DNA from 3 places in the Marinobacter nanhaiticus D15-8W genome. Region 3 is predicted to be linked to each of the others. Evidence: riboswitches for the same ligand, from Rfam matches in the RefSeq annotation. Region 3 holds a riboswitch; each other region holds the start of a gene.
What was found. A riboswitch is a leader RNA that binds a small molecule or an ion and turns the genes downstream of it on or off. The one in region 3 is predicted to bind thiamine pyrophosphate.
Positions count from the first base shown of each region.

Region 1: linked by a shared signal. The riboswitch ahead of RE428_RS00810 (sodium:solute symporter family transporter) and the one ahead of thiC (phosphomethylpyrimidine synthase ThiC) in region 3 are both predicted to bind thiamine pyrophosphate.
Region 2: linked by a shared signal. The riboswitch ahead of thiB (thiamine ABC transporter substrate binding subunit) and the one ahead of thiC (phosphomethylpyrimidine synthase ThiC) in region 3 are both predicted to bind thiamine pyrophosphate.

Region 1 covers NZ_AP028878.1:173,951-176,218, forward strand. Annotated here, with positions in the region: gene RE428_RS00810 (sodium:solute symporter family transporter) at 1-987, opposite strand, end outside; TPP riboswitch at 977-1,106, opposite strand; gene RE428_RS00815 (MBL fold metallo-hydrolase) at 1,266-2,234, shown strand.
Region 2 covers NZ_AP028878.1:3,402,339-3,404,606, reverse strand. Annotated here, with positions in the region: gene thiP (thiamine/thiamine pyrophosphate ABC transporter permease) at 1-123, opposite strand, end outside; gene thiB (thiamine ABC transporter substrate binding subunit) at 99-1,028, opposite strand; TPP riboswitch at 1,211-1,310, opposite strand; gene RE428_RS15105 (BCCT family transporter) at 1,690-2,268, shown strand, end outside.
Region 3 covers NZ_AP028878.1:1,017,895-1,020,162, forward strand. Annotated here, with positions in the region: gene RE428_RS04665 (TolC family outer membrane protein) at 1-433, opposite strand, end outside; TPP riboswitch at 611-715, shown strand; gene thiC (phosphomethylpyrimidine synthase ThiC) at 870-2,268, shown strand, end outside.

The DNA of each region.
Region 1 (2,268 bases), 840 kb from region 3:
CACCGCGAGGGACGCAAGACCGTTCTGCAGGGTGTCGACGGAGGACGCGACCAGTGTTAATGCCAGGATGAGGGCGACCAGGGCGAGCCAATCCGGGGCCTGGCTGAGCAGCGCGAAGAAGGGAATGGGCGGTGAGCCGAGGTCGACGCCGCTCATGGCGGCGGTAACGCCCAGGCCTCCAACCAGGGCCACGACGGCAATGGTGATGACACCGCCAAGGATGGCCCCCTGGCCTAATGCCGCGCCATCCCGCGCGGCCCAGACCCGTTGCCAATAACCCTGGTGGAACAGGTTGGCGGCCGTCACTGCCAACACCAGCGTCAGCGCCACACCTAACGCGCTACCGATGGGCGCTGAAGGCATCGGTGTACGATCCACCGGGCTGGGCAACCCCGGCAGCGCGACAAAGCCCACGACCAGGATCAGCCCGACCAGCAATAGCGCCTGCCAGCGGTCGGTCACCAGGCTGGCCCGGAGTCCACCCCAGGCGGTATAGATCAAGGTGGCCCCGGCAACGCCCAGGATGGCGACGTTGCCGTTGAGATCCGTCAGCAGTCCGGTGATGGCGCCCACGGCGGTCAGTTCTGCGGTCAGGAAGCAGAGCATGTAGAGTACGGAGATCAGCGCCACCCAGCGGCGCATACCGGTGCCGTAGCAGGTCTGGGCGAACTCGCCGATGCTGCGGCCGTGTGGCAGGTGGCGTCGAATGGCAGGGCCGCAGAAGGCAAATACGATAAAGGGCAGTGCGGCGCCAAGGGCATAACCGGCCAGACCGATGGGGCCGACCAGTGCCCCCACTTCAGGCGGGGCAAAGAGAATCCAGCCACCCATGCCCGAGGCCAGGAACGATAGCCCCAATGCTCGGGCCCCTTGGGAGTTGCGGGCGGTAACATAGTCATCGAGGCCGCCATCGGCGACCCGGGCGCGCAGGCCCAGCCAGGTAAACGTAATCAGTGCGACCGCAACGGCCGCTACGGTAAAGATCATGTCGCGCTTCCTCCGCCGGTATCAACCGGATCAGGTTCCAGGGTTTCCTCAGACGCGTCGTTAAACGACGGCGCTCGATGCCTTCTCAGTCCGCTAGACGGACTCCCCCGGCGACTCAGTTTGTGAATAGTTCAGGACGGTCCATACTGACACAGATCCGGTTTTGTCGCGATTGATGTTCATTCGCGCGTGATCGGCTTCGTGACTGGTCTCGTAACGGAAGCGGATAGCACTTGGAGAACAGATCAAGGACATTCAGGCAGCAGGGAGAAAGTCCCATGGTTTCATTAAGTCAACGTATGGTTTGGGCAGCGTTGCTTTTACTGGCCAGCGCTGTGGCCGTCGCCGCCAATCACGTGAAGGTGACGCCCTTGGGCGGTCAGGATGGCGAGTTCTGCGCCCTTGATCGCGCCATGGTCTTTGAAGATCCCAACGGCACGCGCATCCTCTACGATGCGGGCCGCACAGTGGCGGGCGGGGACGATCCCCGGTTGGGCAGCATCGATGTCGTGCTTGTCAGTCACGTCCACGGCGACCACATCGGCGATCGCCATATTCCCAAACTGAATGCCGGCAGTTGTGGCAAGCCCGACGCCTCCGTGGATGCGACGCCACTGTCCAACAGCGTGAAAATCGCCATGGCCAAGAACGCCAAGATCGTCACCGGTAGCGAGATGCCCCAGTTCTTTGCCGGCAAGCTGCGGTCCGCCGGGGGTAATCCCGAGAATTCAGTTCTGGTGCGCTTCGGTGCCATGGTGGATGTTGGCGGTGTCGGCATCACGACGGTGCCTGCCGTACACAGCAATGGCCTTGCGCCCTCGTTTATTGGCGGCGAGTTGGCAGAGCGCATGAAGACGGCGGGTATCGCGGGCTACGTTGGGCCCCCCACAGGTTACGTTCTCAAGTTCAGCAATGGTCTTGTGGTGTACCTTTCCGGTGATACCGGTGTTACGGCTGAGCAGGAATCCGTCGTGCGTGACTACTATGGCGCCCGAATGGTTGTGATGAACATTGGCGATACCTATACCACTGGCCCCAAGGAAGCGGCGCATGTGATCAATGAGATGATCCAGCCGGCCAGCGTCATACCGTCACACGCGAACGAGCCGGCCACGGAAAATGGCAAAGTCCGCGAGGGTACTCGCACGGCCACGTTTACAGAGGCCAGCAAAGTCCCGGTACATATCCCGTTGAGCGGCCGGACGCTTGCCTTTGATGGTACAGGCAGGTGTGTGGAGGGTTGTTAGAGGTTTGAGTTGGATTCGCGGTCGGCCGATCCTG
Region 2 (2,268 bases), 2.4 Mb from region 3:
CAACCCGCCAAAGCCTGCGGCTACGATGATCATCAATACGAGCGCGATGATACGTCCGGGCCAACGACGCCAGGCTGGATGCGCCAGGGGAGGAGCGATCAGCGCGTAGTCGCGTTGAGCCACTCGTCAATCCACTGTTTGCGATGGTCAGCCACGGTTTCGGGCTGGAAATAGAGTGTTTCCGGCGGATCGATCAGACGATCAAATACGTCCGGCACCTGTTGGCCAAGGTCGATGGCCGGGTACATGACATTCTTCAGTGGGATTTCCTGCTGGAAGGCCGGCGTGAGCATGAATTCGAGGAACTGCCGTGCCAATGCCGGCTGCTGGCTGGTGCGGACGAGGGCCGCGACTTCTACCTGCAGATAGTGACCTTCCTCGAAGGCGACGGCCTGGTAGCGATCGGTATTGTCCACCGCCATGTGGTAGGCCGGCGATGTACTGTAGGACAGCACCATCGGCGCTTCGCCATTCATGAACAATGAGAAATAGGCGTCGCTCCAGCCCTTGCTCACGGTCAGGATGTTGTCCTGCAGGGCCTGCCATTTCTCCGGTGCCTGGTCGCCATAGACATGGCGCATCCACAGCAGGAATCCCAGACCCGGCGTGCTCGTGCGGGGATCCTGCAGGATGATCTTGAGGTCGTCCGGAGCGTCGATCAGTGCCTCCAGACTAGAGGGAGGATTAGTCAGTTGCTCGGTATCGTAGACGAAAGCGAAGTAACCCCAGTCGTAGGGCACGAAGATATCGTCCTGCCAATTGATCGGTAACTCAAGCGCTGACGTATCAATCCCGTGGGGAGCCAGGAGGCCGGTCTTGCGGGCCTCCGCCATGATGTTGGCGTCCAGGCCCAGAACCAGGTCAGCCCGGGTCGATTCGCCTTCAAGTCTGAGCCGGTGGAGTATCGCGACGCTGCTGTCCAGGGCGATGAACTCGAGCGTACAGTCGCACCGCGCCTCGAAGGATGTCTTGATGGCTGGCCCTGGGCCCCATTCGGAGACAAAGGAAGGGTACGTGTAAATGGTCAATGTTGGTGCGGCTACGGCATGGCGCCCTGCCGCTATGAATAAGAACGAAAGGAGTAGGAGCGATAGGGATCTTGCCGCCGTCGTTGGTAACAGCGTCTTAACCAGAATGTTTACCAAAGTTGTCACCTAAAGCTGGATGAGTATCCGGAAACCGGCCAGGGACAACGGGGCGGGGCCAGGGAGGCCTTGAGATACTCAATCCCTGCGCCGGCATGATCCGGATCAGGTTCCGCGGGTCTGATCTCAGCCTGCGGACAAACGCAGACACCCCGTTGAGAGTCCTTTCAGTTTATCAGAATCATGCCTTTGACTGCAGTTACTTGCGACGGATGGTTGATTCTTGCGGGGGCTTTCCTTAGTCTGCGCCCTCCTTTAGAGCTGTAAGTAAAATGCCTAGGCCCTGTGACGGCACTATCCTGGTGCGTGAGAGCCTTCGTGTTGTGACGTTTCAAAGAAAATATCTCAACATTGACAGGCGTAAGTGAGGTTTTATCAGAGCCTCTGAGCATCATGGGTCATCGTGCTGTTCGCTTGGAACACAAGAAGAATCAGCACGTCAATTCATACAAGCGCTTTGATATTTCGAGCTCAAATAAATAAACTTAACTGGTTGTAATCTCGGCCCGCCCCCGGGCCCTCAATTCGTTCGAGGAGACTTGATGTGAGCGAAAGTCTAAAAGACGAGTACTCCACCGACTACCAAGCGGGGCAGGATAACATCACGCCCCTGGGGCTCGACCTGCATAAGTCGGTATTCTTCATCACTGCCGCCCTGATTATCTTTTTCGTCGTGGGCACGCTGATTTTCCCGGAAGTATCCAATTCGTTGCTTAGTGGCGCGAAGAACGGCGCCATTGCCCATTTCGACTGGCTCTTCCTGATCAGTGGCAACATTTTTGTGATCTTCTGTCTCGCCTTGATTTTCATGCCGGTGGGCAAGATCAGGATTGGCGGTAAGGATGCTGTGCCGGAGTTCTCCACGCTCTCCTGGTTCGCCATGCTGTTTGCAGCGGGTATGGGTATCGGGTTGATGTTCTGGGGCGTCGCTGAGCCAGTGGCCTATTACACTGATTGGTACGGCACTCCGTTGGGCGTGGAGCCGAATACCCCAGAGGGTGCCAATCTTGCGCTGGGCGCCACCATGTATCACTGGGGGCTCCACCCCTGGGCGATCTATGCCATCGTCGCACTTTCCCTGTCATTCTTTGCGTTCAACAAGGGTATGCCATTGACGCTTCGT
Region 3 (2,268 bases):
TGGTCAGGTTGTCTTCCGCGCGCAGGACATCGAAGTACGCCGTAGCCACATCCAGAATCAGTTGCTGTTGGGCCAGGCTATAGTCGGCCCGTGCGCTCTGGCTCTGGAACTGGCTGGCGTCGAAGTTGAACCAGATTTCCGGCCGGAATAGCGGTTGGGCAAGTTCCAGACCATAGCTGTAGGTCTTGTAGGAGTCTTCACGACCCGGGCCGTCGGCGTCCGTATGTCTGGCGTCGCCAAACGCGCTGAGTTGCGGCAGGAGCTGACTGCGGACCACGTTGATATTGGCCTGCTGGGATTCGTAGGAGGCCCGGGCGGCGGCAATGCCAGAATCATAGGCCAGCGCCTTTTCGTAAGCCCCGATCAGGTCGATGGCCAGGGCGGGTTGGGCGACCAGAAGTCCGACCAGTCCGGAAAGCACAGATTTCTTCATGGATTCTCCTGCCTGCGATGATGACACCTCGTCCGGAGGTGCTGGGGAGCCGGGACATTATGGACAATAATCCATCTGATCTCTACACTTGCAAAAGTCACCGATGTAACAGGCTCGAAGCCGCGCTGTCAGGCGGTTGGAGGGAGGTCCTGGCCGTCATCGTGTGGCAACGAATAACGCGTCTTGACGGGGTGCTGGCGAAGGCCGGCTGAGATTGCAGAAGCAAAACCCGCGAACCTGATCCGGTTAGTACCGGCGTAGGGATTTGAGACAAGCTTTTCTTGACCGGCAGTGGCGCAATTCCCACCAGCCGTTCGGCTCCTGGCCGTAACCTCGTCAAACGCGCCCCGTCCACCCTGGACACCATTTCCGTCGATCTCCTGCCCATATTTGCATGGCATCAGGGAGGGGGATCGAACGATAAGAGGGACGCTTTATGACGACCGAACCGATTTCTTTTCTCAAGGACGCAGCCGAAGTCGATCAGGCCGCGGTCCAGCCACTCCCCAGTTCCCGCAAGATCTACGTAACCGGCAGCCGGCCGGACCTGCGTGTGCCCATGCGTGAGATCCGCCTGAGTGACAGCAACACGGAGCAGGGGCCACAGCCCAACGCGCCGCTTGTGGTTTACGACACCTCCGGTCCCTACACCGATCCCGCCGCGAGCATCGACCTACGTAAAGGACTCTCGCCGGTTCGTGATGCGTGGATTCATGAGCGTGAGGACACCGAAACCCTTGCAGGTTATACCTCCGAGTTCACCCGGCGGCGCCTGCGCGACCCGGCACTGGATATCCTGCGCTTCGAGGATCACCGCAAGCCACTGCGGGCCAAGCCGGGCCGGAACGTCAGCCAGATGCATTATGCCAGGCAGGGCATTGTCACGCCGGAAATGGAGTTCGTCGCGATCCGGGAGAACCTCAAACTGCAGGAGGCCCGGGAACTGGGGTGGCTGGACGGTCAGCATCCAGGTCAATCCCATGGCGCGTCGATTCCCCTGGAAATCACGCCTGAGTTTGTGCGGGATGAAGTGGCACGAGGCCGCGCAATCATTCCCGCCAACATCAATCATCCGGAACTGGAGCCCATGATTATCGGCCGTAACTTCCTGGTGAAGATCAACGGAAATATCGGTAACTCGGCTGTCAGTTCGTCCATCGAGGAAGAAGTCGAGAAGCTCACCTGGGGGATCCGTTGGGGCTCGGATACGGTCATGGACCTCTCCACTGGCAAGAATATCCACGAGACCCGGGAGTGGATTATCCGCAATTCTCCCGTCCCGATTGGTACGGTGCCGATTTACCAGGCGCTGGAAAAAGTGAACGGCGTGGCTGAGGACCTGACCTGGGATATCTTCCGGGATACGCTGATCGAACAGGCGGAGCAGGGCGTCGATTACTTCACTATCCATGCCGGCGTGCGCCTGCACCACGTGCCGCTGACTGCCAATCGGGTGACCGGTATCGTTTCCCGGGGCGGATCCATCATGGCCAAGTGGTGCCTTGCCCACCACACCGAGAGCTTTCTCTACACGCATTTCGAAGACATCTGCGAGATCATGAAAGCCTATGATGTCTCGTTCAGTCTGGGGGATGGCCTGCGTCCAGGGTGTGTCGCGGACGCGAACGATGCGGCGCAATTTGGCGAACTCGAAACGCTCGGTGAACTTACGCAAATTGCGTGGGAGCACGACGTTCAGGTGATGATCGAGGGGCCGGGACATGTGCCCATGCACCTGGTCAAGGAGAACATGGATAAGCAACTGGAGTGCTGCGAAGAAGCGCCCTTCTATACGCTCGGCCCGTTGGTCACCGATATAGCCCCCGGTTACGATC